3 regions of the Nocardiopsis coralliicola genome follow, and region 1 is predicted to be linked to each of the others. Evidence: riboswitches for the same ligand, from Rfam matches in the RefSeq annotation. Region 1 holds a riboswitch; each other region holds the start of a gene.
What was found. A riboswitch is a leader RNA that binds a small molecule or an ion and turns the genes downstream of it on or off. The one in region 1 is predicted to bind cobalamin.
Positions count from the first base shown of each region.

Region 2: linked by a shared signal. The riboswitch ahead of metE (5-methyltetrahydropteroyltriglutamate--homocysteine S-methyltransferase) and the one ahead of cobN (cobaltochelatase subunit CobN) in region 1 are both predicted to bind cobalamin.
Region 3: linked by a shared signal. The riboswitch ahead of ACYVGT_RS11440 ((2Fe-2S)-binding protein) and the one ahead of cobN (cobaltochelatase subunit CobN) in region 1 are both predicted to bind cobalamin.

Region 1 is NZ_BAAGXT010000005.1:176,369-179,633, reverse strand. It holds gene ACYVGT_RS06415 (ABC transporter ATP-binding protein) at 1-480, shown strand, start outside; gene ACYVGT_RS06410 (SAM-dependent methyltransferase) at 636-1,502, shown strand; cobalamin riboswitch at 1,623-1,746, shown strand; gene cobN (cobaltochelatase subunit CobN) at 1,781-3,265, shown strand, end outside.
Region 2 is NZ_BAAGXT010000056.1:16,771-20,035, forward strand. It holds gene metE (5-methyltetrahydropteroyltriglutamate--homocysteine S-methyltransferase) at 1-1,486, opposite strand, end outside; cobalamin riboswitch at 1,661-1,894, opposite strand; gene ACYVGT_RS25350 (polysaccharide deacetylase family protein) at 2,052-3,265, shown strand, end outside.
Region 3 is NZ_BAAGXT010000012.1:58,128-61,392, reverse strand. It holds gene ACYVGT_RS11445 (DoxX family protein) at 1-164, shown strand, start outside; gene ACYVGT_RS11440 ((2Fe-2S)-binding protein) at 688-1,425, opposite strand; cobalamin riboswitch at 1,612-1,782, opposite strand; gene ACYVGT_RS11435 (TIGR03557 family F420-dependent LLM class oxidoreductase) at 1,989-2,948, shown strand; gene ACYVGT_RS11430 (exonuclease domain-containing protein) at 3,154-3,265, opposite strand, start outside.

The DNA of each region.
Region 1 (3,265 bases):
ACACCGCACCGGCGCGCCTGGACGCCGCAGTCGAAGGCGGACAGCGCGGCGGTCGCCGCGGCCCTGGAGCGGACCGGGCTGGCCGAGCTGGCGGCGCGGTCCTGGCACACGCTGTCCGGCGGGGAGCGGCAGCGGGCGCAGATCGCGCGGGCGCTGGCCCAGGAGCCGGGCGAGCTGCTTCTCGACGAGCCGACCAACCACCTCGACATCCAGTACCAGATCGACCTGATGGAGCTCGTCGTGAGCCTGCCGGTCACCACCGTGATCGCCATGCACGACCTGAACCTGGCGGCGATGTACTGCGACCGGCTGGTCCTGCTCCGCCGCGGCACGGCCGTCGCCGAAGGCACCCCGGCGGAGGTCCTCACCCCCGCCACGATCCAGGCTGTCTACGGCGTCGCCGCCGAGGTCGCCCCGGGCCCCGGCCACCCGGTCATCCGCTTCCTCCGCCCGGGTTCCCCGGAAACCCCGGACGGGTAGCGCGGCCGCGGCGGGCGCCGGCGCCTATGCTCGGCCGCGAAGGCGGGAACCTCTGCCACTGCGGGCTTTCGGGGGAGGCCGGATCCACCGGGCCCGTCCGGCGGCAGGGCCCCGCTTCCGGACCTGACGGCGCGACGTACCGAGTGAGGACCCCCATGGCAGACGGCACGACCCCCACTGGACAGGACGGCCTCACGGAGGGCGCGCCGCCCTTCCAGCCGGCCGCGGCGCAGTCGTCGCCCGCCGAGCCGGCGATCGACACCTCGGTGCCGCACTCCGCGCGGATCTGGAACTACTGGATGGGCGGCAAGGACAACTACCCGATCGACCGGGAGGTCGGCGACCAGGTCGCTGCGTCGTTCCCGGAGATCACCGCGCTGGCGCGGGCCGGCCGCTCCTTCCTCGTCCGGGTGGTGCGCTACCTGGCCCAGGAGGCGGGCATCCGGCAGTTCCTCGACGTCGGAACCGGGATGCCGACGCTGAACAACACGCACGAGGTCGCCCAGTCGCTCGCACCGGACTCGCGCGTGGTCTACGTGGACAACGACCCGCTGGTGCTCGCGCACGCGCGCGCCCTGCTCGCGGGCAGCCCGGAGGGGGCGACCGCCTACCTCGACGCCGACCTGCGCGACCCCGACACCATCCTGGCCCGCGCGGCGGAGACGCTGGACTTCGACCGCCCCGTCGCGCTGCTCCTCCTCGGAATCCTGGGCCACCTGCCCGACGGCGACGTGCTGCCCACCGTGCGCCGGCTCGTCGGCGCCCTTCCGCCCGGCAGCTACCTGGCCGTCTACGACGGAACCAACACCAGTCCCGCCTACAACGCCGCGATGGAGCACGGCAACGCCCAGGGCGGCCTCCCCTACCTGCTGCGCTCGCCGGAGGACATCGCCGCGCGCTTCGACGGACTGGAGCTGGTCGAACCCGGCATCGTGCCGCTCCCGCTGTGGCGGCCGGAGCCGACCGAGGTGGGCGCGCCGGGCGGCATGGACCAGTACGGCGGGGTGGGCCGCAAGCGCTGAGCACCTCCGGCGGGGGGGGGGGCGGCGCGGCGCCGCACACTGCCGCAGCACGCGGGCGGCGCGGTGCCGGCCGCGCCGACGCGGGCCCCCGCGTGGAGCGCGGCAGGACGGGGCCCCTAGGGTGGAGCCTCTGTCCGCGGTTGCAGGAACCCGGTGCGATTCCGGGGCGGTTCCGCCACTGTGACGCCCGTCCGAAAGCTCGGCGCGGGTGCAGCCAGACACTGGCCGCGGCAGTCCGACCGCCGATGGGGCGAGAACCCCGAGGAAGGAACGCCGCCATGACGGCGCGGATCGCGCTGCTGTCCACGTCCGACACCGACCTGCTGTCCGCACGCGGCAGCGGTGCCGGCTACACGTGGGCCAACCCCTCCCGTACTTCCGACGCGGCCCTGCACGCCGCCGTCGAGGGCGCCGACCTCGTCGTGGTCCGCCTCCTCGGATCGCCGCACGACCTGTGGCCCGGGCTCGCCCGGGTGCGCGAGCGCGGCACCCCGCTCGTCGTCCTCAGCGGCGAGCAGCAGCCCAGCGCTGAGCTGATGGAGCACTCCACCGTGCCCATCGGCGTGGCCACCGACGCGCACCGCTACCTCACCGAGGGCGGTCCGGCGAACCTGGCGCGGCTGCACGGGTTCCTCTCCGACACCGTGCTGCTCACCGGCGACGGCTTCGAGCCGCCGCTGGAGCTGCCGCAGTGGGGCTTCGCCGAACGCAATGCGCCCGCGGCGGACGGGCTGGCGCGGATCGGCATCGTCTACTACCGGGCGCACGAGGCCGGCGGCAACGCCGCGTTCGCGCACACGCTGGCCGACGCCATCGACGCCACCGGCACGGCGACCGGCGTCCCGGTGTTCGCCGGATCGCTGCGCTCCGCCCCCGACGAGCTGTACACCGCGCTGGGCCGGTTCGACGCCCTGATCGTCACCGTGCTGGCCGCCGGCGGCAGTGCGCCCGCCACGGCGAGCGCCGGCGGCGACGACGAGTCCTGGGACGTGGAGCGGATGGCCGCGCTCGGCATCCCCGTCATCCAGGGCCTCTCGCTGACCAGCTCGCGCGCGGAGTGGGAGGCCAACGACGAGGGCACCACGCCGCTCGACTCGGCCAACCAGATCGCCATCCCCGAGTTCGACGGCCGGATCATCACCGTCCCGTTCTCCTTCAAGGAGGTCGACGAGGACGGCCTGCCGCGCTACGTCGCCGACCCCGAGCGCTGCGCCCGGCTCGCCGGCATCGCCGCCGCGCACGCCCGCCTCTCCCGCATCCCCGCCGCGGAGAAGCGGATCGCGGTGGTGCTGTCGGCCTATCCCACCAAGCACTCCCGCATCGGCAACGCGGTCGGCCTGGACACGCCCCGGTCGATGGTGCGGCTGCTGCGCCGGCTCCGCGCCGAGGGCTATGACCTGGGCGGCGATGACGCGCTGCCCGGCCTGGACCTGCCGGACGAGGCCGAGGCGGCCGACGCCCTCATGCACGCGCTCATCGCGGCCGGCGGCCAGGACGAGGAGTGGCTGACCGACGGCCAGCTCACCGACGCCCACGTCCGCATCACCGGCGAGGAGTACGCTGCCTGGACCGCCGGCCTCGACCCGGCGCTCACCGGCGCGATCGAGGAGGCGTGGGGGCCCGCGCCCGGGAAGCTGTACGTCAACGACGCGGGCGAGCTGGTGCTGGCGGCCATGCGCGCCGGCAACGTCGTCGTGCTGGTGCAGCCGCCGCGCGGCTTCGGCGAGAACCCGATCGCGATCTACCACGACCCCGAGCTCGCG
Region 2 (3,265 bases), on a different contig from region 1:
GCCGCTCGGCGAAGTACTGCACCATGTCGTTGCGCTCCGGCTCACCGTGCACGAGCACGTCCAGGCCGATGTCCTCCTGCAGTGCGATCACCGAGTCGATCTCGGCGCGCATCCGCGCCTCGTACTCGGCGCCGGTGATGCTCCCGGCACGGTGCTCGGCGCGGGCCTTGCGGATGTCCTCGGTCTGCGGGAAGGAGCCGATGGTGGTGGTGGGCAGCGGCGGCAGTCCCGCGCCCCGGGCGCCGCGCCGCTCCTCGGCGCGCCCGGTGCCGCTGCCGAGCGCCGCCAGGCGCGCGCGGACCCGCGGGTCGCGGAAGCCCGCCGGCTCCGGCAGCGGCTCCCGGGCCCTGGCCAGGTCGCCGGCGGATCCGCCGCCGTCGAGTGCGCCGGCCAGCAGTGCGACCTCGTCGAGCTTCTGCCGGGCGAACGCCAGCCGGGCCTTGAGGGCCGGGTCGAGGCCGGTCTCGGCCTCGAGGTCCACCGGCACGTGCAGCAGCGAGCAGGAGGTGGACACGTCGACCTCGCGGGCGAGGCCGAGCAGCGGGGTGAGGGTGGCCAGGGCCGCGGCGACGTCGGTCCGCCACACGTTGCGTCCGTCGACGACGCCGGCGACGAGCGCCTTGCCGCCCAGCCCGGAGACGGCGGCCAGCTCGCGCGCCGCCTCCGGCCCGGCCACCAGGTCGAGGCCGATGCGCTCCACCGCGGTGTCCTTCAGGGCCTCCAGTGCGGCGGTGCCGATCGAGCCGAAGTAGGTGGAGACGGTGATCTCGGGACGCGTGCCGAGGGCGCCGAGCGCGGTGTAGGCGCGGCTGAGCTCGGCGGTGCGCCGGCGGCCCTCGTCGGTGGCGAGGATCGGCTCGTCCAGCTGGACCGCCTCCGCGCCGGCGTTGGCGAGCGCGGCCAGCAGCTCGCGGTAGGCGGCGACGAGGCCGTCCAGGAGCGCGAACGGGCTCCAGTCACCGGGAGCGCCGCTGTCCGGCTTGGACAGGGCGAGGAAGGTGAGCGGCCCGACCAGGACCGGGCGGGTAGCAAAGCCCAGCCCGCGCGCCTGGGTGAACTCCGCGATCGGCTTGGTTCCGGCCAGCCGGAACCGGGTCTGCGGGCCGAGTTCCGGGACGAGGTAGTGGTAGTTGGTGTCGAACCACTTCGTCATCTCCAGCGGCGGCACCTCCCCGGTGCCGCGCGCCAGGGTGAAGTAGTGGGCGAGTTCCGCCTCCCGGTCGCCCTCGGGCGCCGGGCCGAACCGCTCGGGGACGGCGCCGAACAGCAGCGCCGCGTCGAGCATGTGGTCGTAGTAGGAGAAGGTGTTGGACGGGATCGCGCCGATCCCGGCCGCGCGGAAGTCCTCCCATGCGCCGCGCCGGAGGCGGGCGCCGACGGCGTCGAGCTCGGCGGCGCCGATGCGCCCAGCCCAGTACGACTCGCACGCCTTCTTGAGTTCGCGGTCGGGTCCGATCCGCGGATAGCCGTGTGCGGTGGAGACCATTCTGGTGTCGTCTCTCCCTCGTCGATCGACCTGCGGCCGGCCGCCGGAGCGGGGCGCGCGCGAACGACGGGGAGGCCGGTGCCGCCCGGGCGCCGCGAAAGGCGCGGGCGCGGCACACCGCACCGCCCGTCCGCGCACCCTCCCGCGGGGCGCACCGACCTCCGGCGGCGCGGGCGCGCCGCCGGGCGACCGGCAGGTATTCGGACTCACGGGCGGGGCTCCGCCGGGCCCGTCAGGGGCTCGGCGGTGCCGGATCTACCGGCCGTCGCTTCCCAGGCGCCTGGCCCAGTGCTCTTGACGGCTTTCGTTCCCGTTCACCGCTGCGGGGCAGTCCCGGAATCCCACCGGGTTCCCTCTTGCGACACCCACCGGATGTACGGTGCGTGAACCGATCGCGGCTGCAAGTATAGGTGGGTCCGTTTCGGTGTCCAGGGACCGGGCCCGCTTGGCCTTCCCGTCCCAAGGCTTTCCCTCCCCATGACCTCGCTCCCCGGCTTCGCCCCTTCCCCGAGTGCGATGATCCTGCGAGGTCCAGGTTCGTCTACGTGAGGAAGACGATCTCCAGGTGATCCGCTACCGCTCAACCACAGCCCGCCGCACCGCTCTCGGTGCCGCCGCCGTTGCGCTCGCACTCAGCGCCTGCAGTCCCGGCGGCGGCGAGCACGCATCCGGAACCGAGGAGTCCCCGCCGGAGAAGCCCGCCGGCCCCGCCGACGCGATCACCGAGGTGGATCCGGCTACGGTGCCGGGCCTCGGCGAGGAGACCGACTCCGACGACGGCGACGTCAGCATCGACGTGGCCTATCCGAAGGTGCCCGGTGCCGACCCGTTCACCGAACGGCTCAAGGACGTCACCGGTACCGAGGCCGACGACTTCGTCGACGCCAACCCCGGGGCCAAGTCGCTGTCCATCAAGGGCGCGCTGAGCGCTGCCGGCGGCGACGTGCTCGGGGTCCGCTTCGTGCAGGACGAGGAGGACTCCGAGGGGAAGCGCACCTCCTACTCCACCTACTGGTACGACGCCAAGGAGGGCCGCCCGGCCTACGCCAGCGAACTGCTCGCCGGCGACGCCGAGCTGGCCGAGCTGCACAAGGCCGTCGCCAAGCAGCTGGACGAGGACGGGGTCGAGACCGGCGACCTCTACCCCATCGCGCGCATGTACGACTCGCTGGGCTTCACGCCCGGCGGCGACCTGGTCGCCGAATTCGACGACGGCCAGCTGTCCGGCGGCGAGGACGGCGAGCCGGTGCGCGCGGTCGTGCCGCGCAAGGAGGCCGAGCCGCTGCTGTCGGAGTTCGGCGAGCGGGCCCTGTCCGCCTCCACCCAGGTCACCCGCGACTTCCGGTTGGAGGGCGCCGCGGCGCCCAAGGACGGCGGCAAGCCGGCCGCGGTCCCGGGCCAGCCGGGCGCCGAAGACGTCGACTGCTCCGGCGAGAAGGCCAAGTGCCTGGCGCTGACCTTCGACGACGGCCCCGGCGGCCGGACCGGCGACGTGCTCGACGCGTTCGCCGAGCACGATGCGCACGCGACGTTCTTCGTGACCGGCGAGCCGGTGCGCGAGCACCCGACCACGGTGCGCCGCGCCTACGCCGAGGGCCACGAGATCGCCAACCACACCGAGAGCCACCCCGACCTCACCACGCTCGACAAGGGCGGCGTCGAGGAGGAGCTGGCGCCGGTCAGCTCGCTGGTGGCCCGGGAGACCGGGGCGCGCCCGACCCTGATGCGGCCGCCCTACGGCGCGACCGACGGCACGGTCGCCGACGTCACCGCCGACCT
Region 3 (3,265 bases), on a different contig from region 1:
TTCCGCCGCTGGCGGTGCTGACGGCGGGCGCGCTCACCGTCTACTTCGTGCTTGCGGCGGGCGCGCACATCCGGGTCCGGGACTTCGGCCGCAACTTCACCGCCAGTCTCGGGATGCTGGCGATCTGCGCCGCCGTCTTCGCGTTCACCCTCGCGGTGGTCTGACCCGGACGCGCTGGCACCGGCCGGCCCGGCACGGACCGCCGACCGGCCGGGGCCGGCACCATGGCCCGCGTCGCACCGCAACCTGGGGTCAGCCGAATGACGAAGACGACGAGGGCCTGACGCGGACCGGGAAGGGCGGCCGCTGCCGGCGCGGCAGCGGCCGGGGTTGTGCTGGTCGCGGGGCAGGCCCACGGCGTTAAAGGCAAGGGCGGCTTCGCCGGCCGCTGTTGCGCTTGTCCGACGCACTGACCAGCTGCCACCCGGGCCACCTGGGCGCGGGAGCCTGCGCTCCGAGCCGTCCCGTCCGCTCCAGCCCGCGAACAGTGGAAACTCTGGCCGCGCAGCGGCCGGGAGCGGCGGGACAGAGCGGAAAGACCGCCGACGAAGCCGCCCGCTGCCTTGGTGCTCTACGCCGAACCCGCGGTCGCCTGGCTCCCGCCGACCACCCCGAGGGTTCGGCCATCCTCGCGCCGCCAGCCACGGGTAGAGCGCCGGAGCAGCGCGGGCCCGCGGCGGCAGCGCGTCACCGCAGCACGCAGTCTCCACAGGTGCCCATGCCCGGCAGCCGGTAGTAGAGGCAGCAGCTGCGCCGCTGGTAGGGGGTCGGAGGGGAGGCGCTGAGCGGTGCGTGCCAGTCGATCGCGTCGGCAAGGTCGGCGTCCGCGAGGACGGCCCGTGCGACCGCTTCCGCGGCTCCGGCGGCCTCGGGGCGCTGCCGGGCCACCATCTCGGCTGCCGCGGCGACCGAGGAGGCCGCGTTGCCGCGCAGCACGGTCGGCGAGACGGGGGCTGCGGCGCGGAAGGCCGTCGACGCCGGCGCCAGCAGCCCCGCCACGTAGAACCGCGCCACCGCCGCGCCGACCGCGCGGGGCCCGCGGCCGTGCGCGACATCGCCGGGGCCGCCGGCCACCAGGAGCTGCAGCGGGCCGCCCGCGGGATCCGCCCACCGCAGCGCGGCGGGGTCCGGGACGGCGCCGTGCAGTGCCGCCGTCGCCACCGCCGGGCTGAGCAGGCGCGCGGCGACACTCTGGAACAGCACGGACGCCGCGACCCGCGGCTCCACCCTCGCCACCCCCACCCCGGCGCGTTCGGCGAACGCCCGCCGGGTGGCGGCGATCCGCGGGACCAGTTCGGCGCGGCTCCACAGCGCCTCGACCGGCCGGCCCGTCCCCGCTTCTGCGGGGACGGCTGAGAAGAAGCCGCCGAGCGACGCGGCATCGGTGAGTGCTGCTGCTGCGGAGCCGCCGCGTGACCGGCCCATCAGGTCCTGGTGCGGGCGGGGCCCTGGGGTCCGGGCCGGTGCCTTCCGGGGCGGCGCTGTGTACGGCATGGGGCGGCAGGTCCTTCCGTGTCGCCTCGGCCCGGCCGGCGGCCGGACGCGGAGCAGACCGGTGGCCTCATCCGTGCGTCCATGCGTGCCATCCTCTCGCGGGGAGATCCGCCCCGGGTGTCGAGGACGACGGCGGTGAGTCTCCTGGCTCGCGGGTCATCGCGCGGTCCCTGCCTTCCCGCCCGGCGGCGGTGGCGTCTGCGGGGACCGGCTCTCCGACTCACAGTGGCGGGACCGCGCCGGATTCGCACCGGCTTCCTCGTCTCCGCCGTCGTTGCTGTTCGGTACTGCACCTCTCGGTGCACGGTGTGTGCTGCCCGGCCACGTCCGGCCGCGCAGCCACATGATCGCACGGTCAGTATTTCCCCAACCCTGCGCCTCCCCGTGTTAGCCGCGGGGCGCACCGGTTACGGCCACCCCGAGGCCGCCCGCCGCATGCCGGGAGCCGTCCCGGCGTGCGCGGGCACAGACGCAGCGAGCACGGAGGTGGCACGGTGCAGTTCGGACTCAAGCTCATGGCGGAGCAGTACGGGCCCCGGGAACTCGTCCGGCAGGCAGTGCGGGCCGAGGAGGCGGGCCTGGACTTCGTGGAGATCAGCGACCACTTCCATCCCTGGCTCGACAGCCAGGGCCACTCGCCGTTCGCCTGGTCGGTGCTGGCGGCGATCGCCGAGCGGACCGAGCGCATCCGGCTCGGCACGGGTGTCACCTGCCCGACCCTCCGCTACCACCCGGCGCTGGTGGCGCAGGCGTCGGCGACGGTCGCGCTGCTCGCCCAAGGACGGCACTTCCTCGGGGTCGGCGCGGGGGAGCGGCTGAACGAGCACGTCGTGGGGCTGGGGTGGCCGCCCGTCCACATCCGCCACCGGATGCTGGAGGAGGCGCTGCACGTCATCCGGCTGCTCTGGTCCGGCGGCTACCACTCCTTCGACGGCGAGCACATCACGCTGGAGGACGCGCGGGTCTTCGATCTGCCGGACACGCCGCCGGAGATCGTGGTCGCGGCGGGCGGCCCGCGTGCCGCCGAGCTCGCCGCCGAACACGGGGACGCACTCTTCGCCAACGAGCCGCGCTCCGACATCGCCGAGGTGTATGCCCGTGCGGGCGGGGGCGGCGCCCGCTACAACGAGGTGCCCCTGGCCGTGGGGCCGGACCGGGACGAGGCGCTGCGAAGGGCGCGCGAGATGATCCGGTTCGCGGCCGGCGGGTGGAAGGTGATGGCGGAGCTTCCGAACCCGGTGAACTTCGACGCCGCATCGGCGGCGGTGACGGTGGACGACGTCGCAGGCATGGTCTCCGCGGGGCCCGACGCCGCGGAGCACGTCGCCCAGGTGTCCCGGTTCGCGGAGGCCGGCTACGACCGCCTCGCACTGCTCAACGCAGGCGGCGACGTCGACGCCTTCCTGGACTTCTACACCGCTGAACTCGCTGAGCCGCTCCGCGCGCTGGCCTGAGGAGGGCCGGTCGGGGAGCGCCCCGGCGGACGGCGCCCGCTCTGCCCGTCCGGCCGGCGGCACGGCAGCAGCGCAGCGCTGAGCACCTGCCGCGCCCTCCGGGCCCCGGTCGAGAGCGTGTCCCGCCCCCTGGAGGGGATTCCGTCAGCGGGGCGCACCGGCGCCCGTGTGCCGTGGCGCCGCTCCGTCCACAGGGTGGGGAAACTCAGTCGGCGGCGGGGCGGGGGACCAGGGGCCAGGCCCGTTCGATGACGGCGCCTGGGTCCTTCGAGCGGCGCAGGTACGCCTCGAAGGAGGCGGCCTGCTCCGAACGCCAG